Regions from separate parts of the Salinicoccus jeotgali genome, predicted to be linked through region 2. Evidence: riboswitches for the same ligand, from Rfam matches in the RefSeq annotation. Region 2 holds a riboswitch; each other region holds the start of a gene.
The links. Region 2 has a riboswitch for S-adenosylmethionine ahead of ACZ43I_RS02240 (methionine ABC transporter ATP-binding protein). Riboswitches for the same ligand answer to the same signal wherever they lie in the genome.
Positions count from the first base shown of each region.

Region 1: linked by a shared signal. The riboswitch ahead of ACZ43I_RS04750 (methionine ABC transporter ATP-binding protein) and the one ahead of ACZ43I_RS02240 (methionine ABC transporter ATP-binding protein) in region 2 are both predicted to bind S-adenosylmethionine.
Region 3: linked by a shared signal. The riboswitch ahead of ACZ43I_RS10695 (Na+/H+ antiporter NhaC family protein) and the one ahead of ACZ43I_RS02240 (methionine ABC transporter ATP-binding protein) in region 2 are both predicted to bind S-adenosylmethionine.

Region 1 covers NZ_AP043830.1:946,682-950,862, forward strand. The annotation lists gene ACZ43I_RS04735 (prepilin peptidase) at 1-187, shown strand, start outside; gene radC (RadC family protein) at 190-867, shown strand; gene ACZ43I_RS04745 (hypothetical protein) at 886-1,206, shown strand; SAM riboswitch class I at 1,563-1,665, shown strand; gene ACZ43I_RS04750 (methionine ABC transporter ATP-binding protein) at 1,729-2,751, shown strand; gene ACZ43I_RS04755 (methionine ABC transporter permease) at 2,735-3,394, shown strand; gene ACZ43I_RS04760 (MetQ/NlpA family ABC transporter substrate-binding protein) at 3,396-4,181, shown strand, end outside.
Region 2 covers NZ_AP043830.1:437,885-442,065, forward strand. The annotation lists gene ACZ43I_RS02215 (thioredoxin family protein) at 12-329, opposite strand; gene ACZ43I_RS02220 (Spx/MgsR family RNA polymerase-binding regulatory protein) at 461-823, shown strand; gene gcvH (glycine cleavage system protein GcvH) at 860-1,267, shown strand; gene ACZ43I_RS02230 (toprim domain-containing protein) at 1,328-1,741, shown strand; gene ACZ43I_RS02235 (thioredoxin family protein) at 1,692-2,009, shown strand; SAM riboswitch class I at 2,050-2,149, shown strand; gene ACZ43I_RS02240 (methionine ABC transporter ATP-binding protein) at 2,224-3,246, shown strand; gene ACZ43I_RS02245 (methionine ABC transporter permease) at 3,243-3,935, shown strand; gene ACZ43I_RS02250 (MetQ/NlpA family ABC transporter substrate-binding protein) at 3,974-4,181, shown strand, end outside.
Region 3 covers NZ_AP043830.1:2,070,075-2,074,255, forward strand. The annotation lists gene ACZ43I_RS10685 (ABC transporter substrate-binding protein) at 12-983, opposite strand; gene ACZ43I_RS10690 (NAD(P)/FAD-dependent oxidoreductase) at 1,095-2,114, shown strand; SAM riboswitch class I at 2,205-2,302, shown strand; gene ACZ43I_RS10695 (Na+/H+ antiporter NhaC family protein) at 2,383-3,675, shown strand; gene ACZ43I_RS10700 (M20 metallopeptidase family protein) at 3,731-4,181, opposite strand, start outside.

The DNA.
Region 1 (4,181 bases), 510 kb from region 2:
CAACTTCTTTATTTATAGCTTACTTCTTACCTATTTGATTGGAGGGTTATTTGTAATAATACTGCATTTCTATAAAACAAAGTTACCCGTTAAGATCCCTCTGGTTCCATTTATTACTACGGCTATTATACTTTCATTTTTGTTATATGATGATTTGAATTCTATATATTTTGGAGGCTTCCTATAAGAATGTTAATTAAAGAGATGCACTTTTCGGATAAACCAAGAGAACGACTGATGATTTATGGACCTGACAAGCTTACCAACCAAGAATTGCTTGGGATAATCATCAATACCGGCCACAAAGAGGAGTCTAGTATTGGAATTGCAAACAAAATCATAAAGGATATGAAATCTGTTCGTGAACTGCGTGAACTTACCTATCAGGAGTTAATCAGCATTAAAGGTATTGGGGAAGCAAAAGCAATAACAATATTAGCAGTTATTGAACTAGCAATAAGAATGCATACACATTCATTAGAGGAAGATCTTTACATAAAAAGCCCAGATGATGTTAGTAAACTGCTTATGGAAAAAATGAGGTATTATCAACAAGAGCACTTTGTAGTTTTGTATTTATCAACCAAAAATATGATTATTCACCAAGAAACTATGTTTAAAGGGTCTTTGAACACTTCGATAGTACATCCTAGGGAGGTATATAAAGAAGCAATAAAGAGGAGCGCTGCCGCGATAATATGTGTACATAATCATCCTAGTGGTGACCCTTCGCCTTCGAGAGAAGATATCGAGGTTACAAAACGTTTGTATGAGTGTGGGGAAATGATCGGCGTCGACTTTTTAGACCATATAATCATTGGGTCTGGAAAATATATTAGCTTGAAAGAGATGAATGTCATTAAATAGGTAGAAGGGGATGGAAAAATGGGTTTGGATATGTATTTATATCTTGAAGATAATGAAACAAAAGAATTTATAGAATATAGTTATTATAGGAAATTTAACGCTCTTCAAGGCTATTTTGTAGATAATTTTTCCTTAGACAACTGTGGGAAAGTAAAAATTGAATTAAAAGTTGCTAGTAAGTTATATGTTTTACTAAATGAGATTAGATACAATCCCGAAAAAGCTGAGGTTTTGCTCCCTATTCATAAGGGGCCATTTTTCGGTTCATACGAATATGACAAGATTTATCATAACCACATTAATCAAGCTGCATCTGATTTTATCACGCTAAATTTATAGATTATAATCGATTCACTCTTTACTACACATCAAATTGGTAATTTTAACTAAGGATCGAATAGTATGATGGGGAGTTAAGTTTTACATAATAAGGATGTTATTCAGATGATGCTACGCAATATTTCTTAAATAATGGTAGTTCCATAATCCTTTGATAGATTCTATATGTTATTTAGAATCTAGATATCATATTTGTGAGTAAAACAGGGTGATGACATCACCCTGTTTAGAAGTCTTCTTGGTTTGAGATTATCAATATCATGATTTCTATAAATTTTTAAATTATAATTCAAGTATTATTAATATATTGACAATTCTAATAATCTCGAGTAAAGTGATATTCACTCAATTAAATACATTTATCCAGAGAAGTGGAGGGATTGGGCCCTTTGAAGCTTCAGCAACAGGCTATTATGGTACTGTGCTAAATCCTACAAGCGGATGCTTGGCAGATAGATATCTTTAAGCCATTTGCATTTAGCAGATGGCTTTTTGTTTTTAATATAAAAAGGATGTGGTGGCGTGGCTATTGAAATTACCGATGTCTCTAAAGAATATTTCGTTAAAGGAAAAAGGATAGAAGCTCTGAAAAAGACGACGCTCTCCATTCGTGAGGGTGAGATCTTCGGTCTGATTGGCTTTAGTGGCGCAGGGAAAAGTACTCTGTTGCGCCTGATCAATTTGTTGGAACAGCCGACTACCGGCAACATCAATGTTAATGGTACGGATTTGGGCAAGTTGGCAGAGCGAGACTTGCGTGCAAAACGGCAGAAGATCGGGATGATCTTCCAGCAGTTCAATCTGATTGAAACTAAAACTGTATACCAGAACATAGAATTTGTGTTGAAGGCGAGCAGTTATGATAAGAAGAAAGTGCCGTCGCGCATTGAAGAGTTATTGTCGCTTGTGGGCTTGAGCGACAAGATGGACAGCTACCCCAAAAATTTGAGTGGGGGACAGAAGCAGCGTGTCGGCATTGCGCGGGCGCTGGCCAATGAGCCTGAAGTGCTTTTATGTGACGAAGCGACGAGCGCACTCGATCCTGATACGACAAAAACAATTTTGAAACTGCTTAAGAAGATCAATAAGGAGTTCGGGATCACCATTGTATTGATCACCCATGAGATGGAGGTCATAAAAGAGGTTGCTGACCGAGTAGGTGTGATGACGGCAGGGGAAATCGTGGAGATGGATGATGTCTACGCAGTCTTCAGCCACCCGGAGCATAAGGTGACGAAGGGGTTTGTTCAGGATATATACGATTTCACCATCCCGCCGCATATTGAACTGAATAGTGAATCTGAAGTGATCACCATCAAATTCTTGAATGAACATGCAGAAGCGAATTATGTCAATCAGCTCTACCGCCACTTTGATTGCGATATAAGCATCTTGAACGGGCGCATCGAATACATCCAGGATATGCCCCTTGGATTTCTGATGCTCCACATTAAAGGCAGACAGGAAGAAATCGCCAGACTGAAGCAATTCATCGACGACTCAAAAGGAATAGAGAGGGCTGAGATATATGGAAAGATTGATTGAAATTACACCGCTGTTATACCGGGCATTGCTCGAAACGACCCTGATGGTCTCGATATCCATATTCTTTGCGGTGCTGCTTGGACTCCCGCTCGGTATATTGCTGTATGTGACTGCGAATCCGTTGCTCTATAGGATAAAACCACTGAACCAGTTTTTAGGGGCGTTGACGAACGTGATCCGGTCGTTCCCTTTCATCATATTGATTGTAGCGATCATGCCGATTGCGACTTGGCTGACAAACAGCTCCCACGGGCCGGTATTTGCGAGCGTGGCCCTTTCCTTGGCGGCCATCCCGCTATTTGCCAGACTGGTGGAGACAAGCTTCAATGGAGTGGATAAAGGCGTGATTGAAGCAAGCATTGCCGGAGGCGCATCACTCTGGCTGATCATTACGGATGTGTTGGTCCCGGAAGCGAAGCGGGGCATCACCCAGGCGATTACGCTGACGATCATCACCATTGTCGCCTTCAGTGCCACAGCAGGGGTCGTCGGCGGGGGTGGAATCGGAGATCTTGCGATACGATACGGATATTACCGCTATGACACCGTGACGATGATTGCGACTGTCGTCATTCTGATTATAATTGTCCAACTCATCCAGATAATCGGGGACTATTTGAGCCAAAGAGAGGAGAGGAACTGATATGCGTGGGATATTGATATTCCTTGCTTCAACACTTGCAGTCATTATAGGAAGCAGCGCACTGCTCTACGAAGGGGAGGGGGAAGTGATCACCATCGGCGCTTCCACCGGCCCCTACAGTGATATGGTGAACTTTGCATTGAAACCGGCCTTGGAAGAACAGGGCTACACGGTGGAGATTGTTGAGTACACCGACTACATCCAACCGAATAATGCTTTAAATAATGGAGATCTGGATGCGAATCTTTATCAGAACAAATCGTTCATGGCTGACTTCAATAAGGAGAACGGTACGGATTTCCATAATCTCATCCAAGTGCCGACTGCACCTATGGGACTCTATTCCAGCGAGTATGATTCATTGGATGAAATAGAAAACGGCAGTGAAGTGGCGTTGCCTCTGGATCCCGTCAATTCTTCAAGGGGATTCCAGACGCTTATGGATGCTGGTCTGATTGAAGTTGCAGAAGACGCAAATCTACTTGCGATAGAAGAGAAGGATATATTAAAGAACAATAAAAATCTGGAATTCGTCTACCAGGATTCAGGGCAGCTGCCTAGAAGTGTCGATCAGATCGGATTATCGCTCGTGCCGGGGAACTTTGCGCTAGCAAGCGGAATGGATCTGGCCGATGCGCTCCAGCTTGAAGATATGAATGAGAATTACAGGAATCAGATTGTCGTAAATGCTTCAGATAAAGACAGCAAAATGGCAGAGGACCTCATCAATGCAGTTGAGTCGGAACACTTTAAACAGACGATAGACGAGCAGTTCAAAGGATTCGAT
Region 2 (4,181 bases):
ACTTTACTTGATTATATATTTGATTTCAGGAATTCCTGGACGGATTCAGGCGACTTGGCATCTGCAGAATGCAGGTGGGCGAGCTTCTTGCCATTTTGAAAAACGAGCAGGCTCGGAATCCCCATGACATCATTTTCATCTGCAGCTTCAGGCACATCATCCCGATTCAGCTCATACCAATCAATGTGATTGTATTCTTCCAAGATAGGGTCGATGAACATATTCATACGCGTGCAGTCCGGACACCAGTCCGCGAAAAACTTGATGATGATCTTATCATCACCTTGAATTTTTTGGCTGTAATCATCGTATGCAGTAATCGGCTTCATAATCATACTCCTTTATATATCGATATGTTTCAGTCTACCATCTTTTTTTATAATATGAAATTATGCCAGACCCCAACATCCATGGAAAATTTGAATGAAATATCTTATAATTGAACTATTGGAGGAAATTGATGACTATATTGTATGGATATCCAAAATGTACGACTTGCCGTAAGGCCAAAAACTTCTTGAAAGAGAATGATATCCCTTTTGAGGACATCAATCTCGTGAAAAATCCACCATCTGGAGAAAAAATATCGGAGATGGCTGAGAAATCCGGTAAAAGTTTGAACGAATTCTTTAATTCACGTGGGAAAAAATTCAAGGAGTTGAATCTTAAGACGCGCCTTGATACTTTATCCGACGATGAGAAGCTTAGCTTGCTGGAGGCGGACGGGCTGCTCATAAAACGACCATTACTCTATCGTGAAGAAACCATCCTGCTTGGTTTTAAAGAGGCAGAGTATAGGAGAACTTTTGACATGGATGATTAACCTTGCTTAAATGGCAAAGTATGTGAGAATATATATATGTATAAGAAAAAGGAGGTTTTTATTGTGGCATCACCAAAAGAATTCAAGTATTCAGAAGACCACGAATGGGTCAAGGTGGAAGAGGGCAAAGTAACACTCGGCATCACTGAGTTTGCACAATCAGAACTCGGGGACATCGTATTCGTCGAGCTTCCTGCTGAGGGTGACGATATTACAGTTGGGGAATCATTCGGTAGCGTAGAATCAGTTAAGACTGTATCTGAATTATATGCACCGGTAAGTGGTACAGTAGTAAAAATAAATGAAGAGCTGGAAGATAGCCCTGAACTCGTCAATGAATCTCCTTATGAAGAGGCCTGGATGCTTGTTGTCGAACTTTCCGACGATTCACAGGTCGATAAGCTGATGGATGCGGATGCTTATGATGAAATGGTGGACGCATAGAACACTTGAACTCTGGACAATGTCCAGAGTTTTTTTAAAACCTATCATGAACCAGAGGTGATGGCTGTGCATGTTTCTGATAAAATACTCATTGTAGAGGGAAAAACAGATAAGCACCGCATCAAGGAAGTACTTGTGGAACCTGTACATATAATATGTACGCATGGTACCATGGGAATCTCCAAATTGGATGACATTCTGGAAGAATCGAATGGCTCTGATGTCTATATACTGACCGATTCAGACAACGAAGGAAGAAAGATCAGGCAGTGGTTCAAAAGGCATATTAGCGAGGGCACGCACGTTTATATAGATTCGAATTATGGTGAAGTGAGCCGGTGTCCGCTCGATTATCTGGCGATGCTGCTCGCCCATCATGGATTTTACGTCGATGAAAGACTGCTCATGAAAGGTAAGTTCGAAAATGAAGAAATCCTCCGAAAAAATCGATATAATCAGTCATATTCAAGCTGAAGACACTTTCATCCTTTACTGCTACGCGCCAATTTGCGCCAATTGCAGGATTGCTGAAAAGATGCTGGACGTAGTAGCGGAGATGAAAAGTTTTTCCTATACAGCAGTGGATCTGAATTATGAAAAAGAATTGATTGAAAGATATCAGATCCGCTCTGCACCAGCACTTCTCCTTTTTAAAAATGGGGAGTTGAAGGAAGAAATCTATGCATTTCAATCCGTCCCCCATTTAACTGAAAAATTAGAAGAATTTTTTGTTGACGTCTAGACCGACTGGTGCTATTATGGTTAACAATCGAATAACAAGACTCTTATCAAGAGTGGTGGAGGGAAGTGCCCTATGAAGCCACGGCAACCGTCATTATGACAAGGTGCTAATTCACTAGATCTTAGGATCGAAGATGAGAGGCTGCGGATCATACCAGAAGCCTACTCATTTTTTGAGTAGGCTTTCTTATTTTTATAGGCAGGAGTGGAGCATGATGATAGACATAAAAAAAGCGACCAAGACATTTAAGACTAAAGCCGCAGATATAAAAGCAGTGGATGGGGTAGATCTGCATGTCCGTCAGGGCGAGATATTTGGGGTGATAGGCTACTCTGGGGCTGGGAAGTCCACACTGATCCGGCTGCTCAACGGCCTGGAGCAGCCAACTTCAGGCGATGTGGTGATCAGTGGAGATGCCCTCACCTCGATGACACGCCCTGCACTTCGGAGAAAACGTCAGAAAGTTTCTATGATTTTTCAGCATTTCAATCTTCTCTGGTCGAGGACGGTCGCCGAGAACATCAGTTTTCCGCTTGAAATTGCCGGTGTGCCAAAAAAGGAGCGTGAGAAGAGAGTCGCCGAACTGATTGCTTTGGTCGGACTGACAGGACGTGAAGACAATCATCCGAGCCAGTTGTCTGGGGGCCAGAAGCAACGGGTGGGGATTGCCCGTGCATTATCTAACCGTCCGGAAGTGCTGCTGTGTGATGAGGCGACAAGCGCGCTCGATCCGGAAACGACAGATGAGGTGCTTGAGCTGCTGGTCAGAATTCGGGATGAAATGGACTTGACTATTGTTCTGATTACCCATGAAATGCATGTGATCCGTAAAATCTGTGATAGAGGTGCTGTCATGGAAAACGGTAAGGTAGTTGAAACAGGCCCGATTATAAAATTATTCCAGAACCCTGAACATAGCGTGACGAAACGATTTGTTAAAGACGATATCAATGACGAAGAATCAGCACTGTCTTTTGAAGAGGTAAAAGAGATGTTCCCAGCTTCCAAGATTTTGAAGCTTGGATTTGTCGGGTCCCAGTCCAAGGCGCCTATCGTTTCCCAAGTCATCAAAAAATACAACTTGGACTTGAATATATTATCTGGCAACATCAAACGGACCAATAACGAATCCTACGGTCACCTCTACGTTGCCATAGAAGTAGATGAAGAGAAGTTGGGATTTCTTGGTGAGGAGCTTGCTGAGCACGATGTAACAGTGGAGGTGGAGCAACAATGACGGATTTTGTGACAGCATTCCAGGAAATGATTTCTTTTGAGAATGTCAGATGGGGGAATGTGTGGACGGCTACACAGGAAACTCTCTATATGACGATAGTTTCAACCGCGTTCACCTTTGTCTTCGGCCTGATCCTAGGCATCATCCTATTCTTGTCATCCAAGAAAGAGCATGCAGCAAGTGCACCAATTTATGGCGTAACGGCTTTCCTCGTCAATTTGTTCAGGGCTATACCGTTCATAATATTAATCATATTGCTGATACCATTCACTAAAGTGTTGATGGGTACCATCATGGGCTCCCAAGGTGCCCTGCCGGCGTTGATCATTGGAGCGTCCCCCTTCTATGCAAGGCTTGTGGAAATAGCGCTGAAAGAGATTGACAAAGGTGTAATTGAAGCAGCGGAGTCCATGGGGGCAAGCACTTGGACAATCATCAGGAAAGTGCTCCTGCCGGAATCTCTGCCGGCTTTGATATCAGGAATCACAGTCACAGCGATCATGCTGGTCGGTTCCACTGCCATTGCAGGAGTCATCGGAGCCGGCGGGCTGGGCAACCTTGCCTACATGGTCGGTTTCACTAGAAGCCAGAGTGATGTCACTCTGGTCGCAACGATAATAATATTGGCGATCGTTTTTATCATCCAGTTCATTGGGGATTTCACCGCCAAAACTGTGGATAAAAGATAGCCATCATTATAAATACATTTGGAAAGTAGGAATTAATCATGAAAAAATATCTATTGTTTTTTAGCCTGCTGGCATTTGCAGTTCTCCTGACAGCATGCGGTGGTTCCAAAGATGCCGTTTCAGATGACAGCGAGGAAAGTGCAGAGAATGCTGAAACAAGTGAAAAAGAAGAAACTGAAGAGGCTGGCGGAAAACTCTCGATAGCTGCTTCTCCCGCCCCACACGCCGAAATCCTTGAAAAGGCAG
Region 3 (4,181 bases), 650 kb from region 2:
ACACCTGCCCATCATTTTTTCGTCAATTCTTCAACGATGATATCCAACTCGTGCTCAAGTGAGTAGGGATCGTTGTAATAGAATGTCGGAGAATCGAATTCGATCACCTGGTCATTTTGAACGGCGTCGAGATTATTCCACACTTCTGTTTCGCGGTATGCATTATCTGCGCCCGAATCCCCCGTTCCGACAAATATATAATCTCCTGCATATTTCTCCACTTCTTCAGCTGATATCTTTTTCCAGCCTGTCTCCACCACTTCTTCCTGGACCGCTTCAGGGACTTCCATGCCGAGCTCCTGGTAGATGATTTCTGTACCGCGTCCCCAGTTTGTACCATATACATAGATATCTTTGGCAAACTGTTCCATGACTGTGGCGGTGGCACCTTCAGGCACGGCTTCTTCAACTTTCTGTCGGGCTTCCTCCGTTTTAGAATCCCATTCTTCCATCCATTGCTCGGCCTTATCCTCGTTGCCTGTAATGTCAGCCAACTCCTTATGGATATCCAGATAGTTCCACTTGGCATAGTCGATCGGAATCGTCGGTGCCACGGATTTTAGTTTATCGAGGTTCTGATCTGAGTTGAAGGCGATGATCAGGTCGGGATTGAGGCTCATGACCTGCTCGACGTTCCCCTCCTCGACCAGTTCTATATCTTCAGTATAAGGTTTCAGCACTTCACTTTCCGTAACGCGCGAATGTACACCCACTACATTTGCATCCATCTGCATCAAGTTACCGAAATAACTTGTCGCCAAAACGACGATGCGCTGTGGATCTTCAGGTATTTCAATCTCTTCTCCCGCATCGGTCGTATAGGAAACCATCTCTTTACCCTCTGCGCCGGATTCTGAAGTTTCTTCTTTCGCGTCAGATGTTTCTCCATTAGAGGCTGACTCTGAGGAAGCATCGTCCCCGCTTCCGCATGCTGCCATCAGCATTACTATGAAAACCATGAGTAATCCAAGTCTTTTCTTCATATATATACCTGCCCATATCAAATTTTTAAGCATTGAAGATTGATAATCATTCTCAATGACTTTATAATAAATGACCAAGAAGCAAATTTCAACAATCAAGGGTGAAATATTATGAAAATTTCCGACACACTCATAATCGGAGGCGGGCCAGCTGGATTATATGCCAGCTTCTATGCAGGATTGCGCGGTATGAGCGTACAGCTCATTGACCATCACCCTGAACTCGGAGGGAAGCTCAACATCTATCCGGAAAAGATGGTGTGGGATATCGGAGGTGTGGCGCCTGCGCCTGCCGAACAGATCCGCCAACAGATGATAGATCAGGCAAAGACTTTTGATCCGGACATCCATGTGTCGACGACATGTGAAGCAATCCACCAACATGAGGATTATTTTGAGGTGGCTACAGACAAAGGACCGCTATTCAGCCGTACGCTCATCGTCGCTTCTGGCCGGGGCATCTTCTCGCCCGTCAAACTTACAGTTGAAGGCACGGAGTCCGGTGGATTCAGCAACCTCCACTATACAGTCAAACGCCTTGACCGCTTCAGGGGGCGTGACATCCTCATCTCTGGCGCCGGCAACACTGCCATAGATTGGGCAGAAGCACTGTGCAATATCGCATCATCCGTCACCCTGGTCTACCGGAGCGAGGAAATGAAGGGGCACGAGGCGATGATCGCCTCCCTCCATAAGAAAGAAAACCTCCATATGTGTCCACAATGCCAGATCGACGCCCTCATCCCTGATGAGACAACAGAGGAAATCGACGCTGTCCGCCTGTCCAATGGCCTCACGATTGATGTCGACGATGTCCTGGTCAGCCATGGATATGAATCGAACTGCACATTCCTCGATGCACTGGGTGGAGAAATTCCATTAAACGACCACCAGATGATATTGACTGATGACATCGTCGATACACCTGTAGCGGGATTATTTGCATGTGGCGACCAGATCACCTACGACGATAAAGTACACCTCATTGCAGGATGCTTTACAGAGGCGGCACAAGCTGCGAATCATGCTAAGAAATTCCTTCAATCCGACGCACCAGCAGAAGGCATGGTCTCTTCCCATAACGATATATTCAAAGAAAAGAACAGACAGCTCATCAAAAACAGACGATAAAGGCCGCAGGCCCATCGTGAGGCATCAGCCGCACACTATTGACACTCCAACTAAAAGAAGGTAGAGTGGATTAAAATTAAATCGAGAAATTTCTTATCCAGAGAGGTGGAGGGACTGGCCCTTTGAAGCCTCGGCAACACCCAAGGGTCTGTGCCAATTCCAGAAGCGTCATGCTTGAAAGATAAGAAGAGATATCATCGCCCTCTTCTTCTATATGTAGAGGGCCTTTTTATTTTCTCAAACCATCAACCATATGGAGTGATAAATCATGATGAAAAATACCCGGGGCAATCCCCTCGCACTATTGCCGCTGCTCATTTTCGTACTGCTTTTCCTTGGAACCGGCATCGTGGCGCAAGACTTCTACGCCATGCCGATCACCGTCGCGGTGATCATCGCCATCATAGCGGCCATGCTGCTCAAACCAAAAGAACGCCTGAATGATAAGATTGCCGTGCTCACCCGAGGTGCCGGTCAGGAGAACATCATGCTGATGGTCATCATCTTCCTGCTTGCCGGCGCTTTTTCACAAGTTGCAGAGAATATGGGGGCCGTCGACTCGACTGTCAACCTCGGGCTGGCCTTCCTGCCAAGTAGCCTTCTGCTCGTCGGCCTGTTCGTGATCTCCTGCTTCATCTCCATCTCAATGGGTACGTCAACCGGTACGGTTGCCGCTCTGGTCCCGATCGCCGTTGGCATTGCGGGACAGACCGATCTCGCCTTGGCATTGACTGTAGCGACGGTTATAGGCGGGGCGATGTTTGGGGATAATCTGTCCATCATCTCCGACACGACCATCGTCTCGACCCAATCCCAGGAAGTGAAGATGGTCGACAAATTCAAAACGAACTTCCTGATCGTCCTGCCCGGGGCCATAATTACGATGATCATACTATGGTTCATTTCATCCGGCCAATCTGCAGCCGCTGGAAGTGATGGAGACTACAGTCTACTGAAGGTGTTGCCGTATCTTCTCGTCCTTATCATCGCGCTGATAGGCGTCAATGTACTGCTTGTCCTTTTGAGCGGTATAGTGTTTGCCGGAATAGTCGGCCTTGCCGACGGAGCCTATACAGTGACTTCCCTGATAGCTGCCGCCGGCGAGGGTATCGGCAACATGCAGGAGATTGCCGTCATCACGATATTGATCGGTGGCCTTATCGCACTTATCCAGCACTACGGTGGAATCGACTATCTGCTCCACTTCATTACAAAAAGGATCCATACCAGGCGCGGAGCTGAGTTCGGTATTGCCACCCTGGTCAGCGTCACCGACCTGAGTACGGCCAATAATACGATCTCAATCATCATCACAGGGCCCCTCGCCCGCGACATTGCTGATGAGTATGGTGTCGACCGCAGGAAATCCGCCAGCATCCTGGACATCTTCGCCTCAGCATTTCAGGGCGTCATCCCCTATGGTGCCCAGATGCTTGCGGCGGCCGGACTGGCCAGCATTTCCCCAATCGCCCTTATACCGTTCGCCATCTATCCAGCGATGCTGCTCATTTCAGGCATTATAGCCATCGCCATCGGCTTTCCGAAGAAATTGAATGCCTGAAGTAACTGAAGCACCCCCTCCATGCGTCATCAGCGCATGGAGGGGGTGCTTTATTTTAGTGTTTGCCCATGTTCAAGGCGACAAGGACCATCATTTTGACCCCATCGCTGAAACTGTCTTCATCGATGCCGAACTTGGGGTGGTGGTGGGGGTATTCCATATCCTTCTCGCGGTTGCCCGCTCCAATGAAGGCATATGTCCCTGGAATCTTCTGTGAGAAGGCCGAGAAATCTTCTCCGCCCATGGCCATCGGGTATTCAAAGATGGCATCACCGAATTCCGCCACTGCAATCTCCCTGACCCGGTCTGTCATATCATGGTTATTGATGACAGCAGAATACCCATAGTTGAAGGCAAAATTAAAAGTCGCATTGTACATGCTGCAAACTCCTTCGATGGCTTTTTCCATCCGCTCTTTAACCAGCTCCCGTGTATTTCCGTCTATAGTACGGACACTGCCCTCAAGCATCGCGCTATCAGGGATTATATTTTTTGCGGTACCTGCA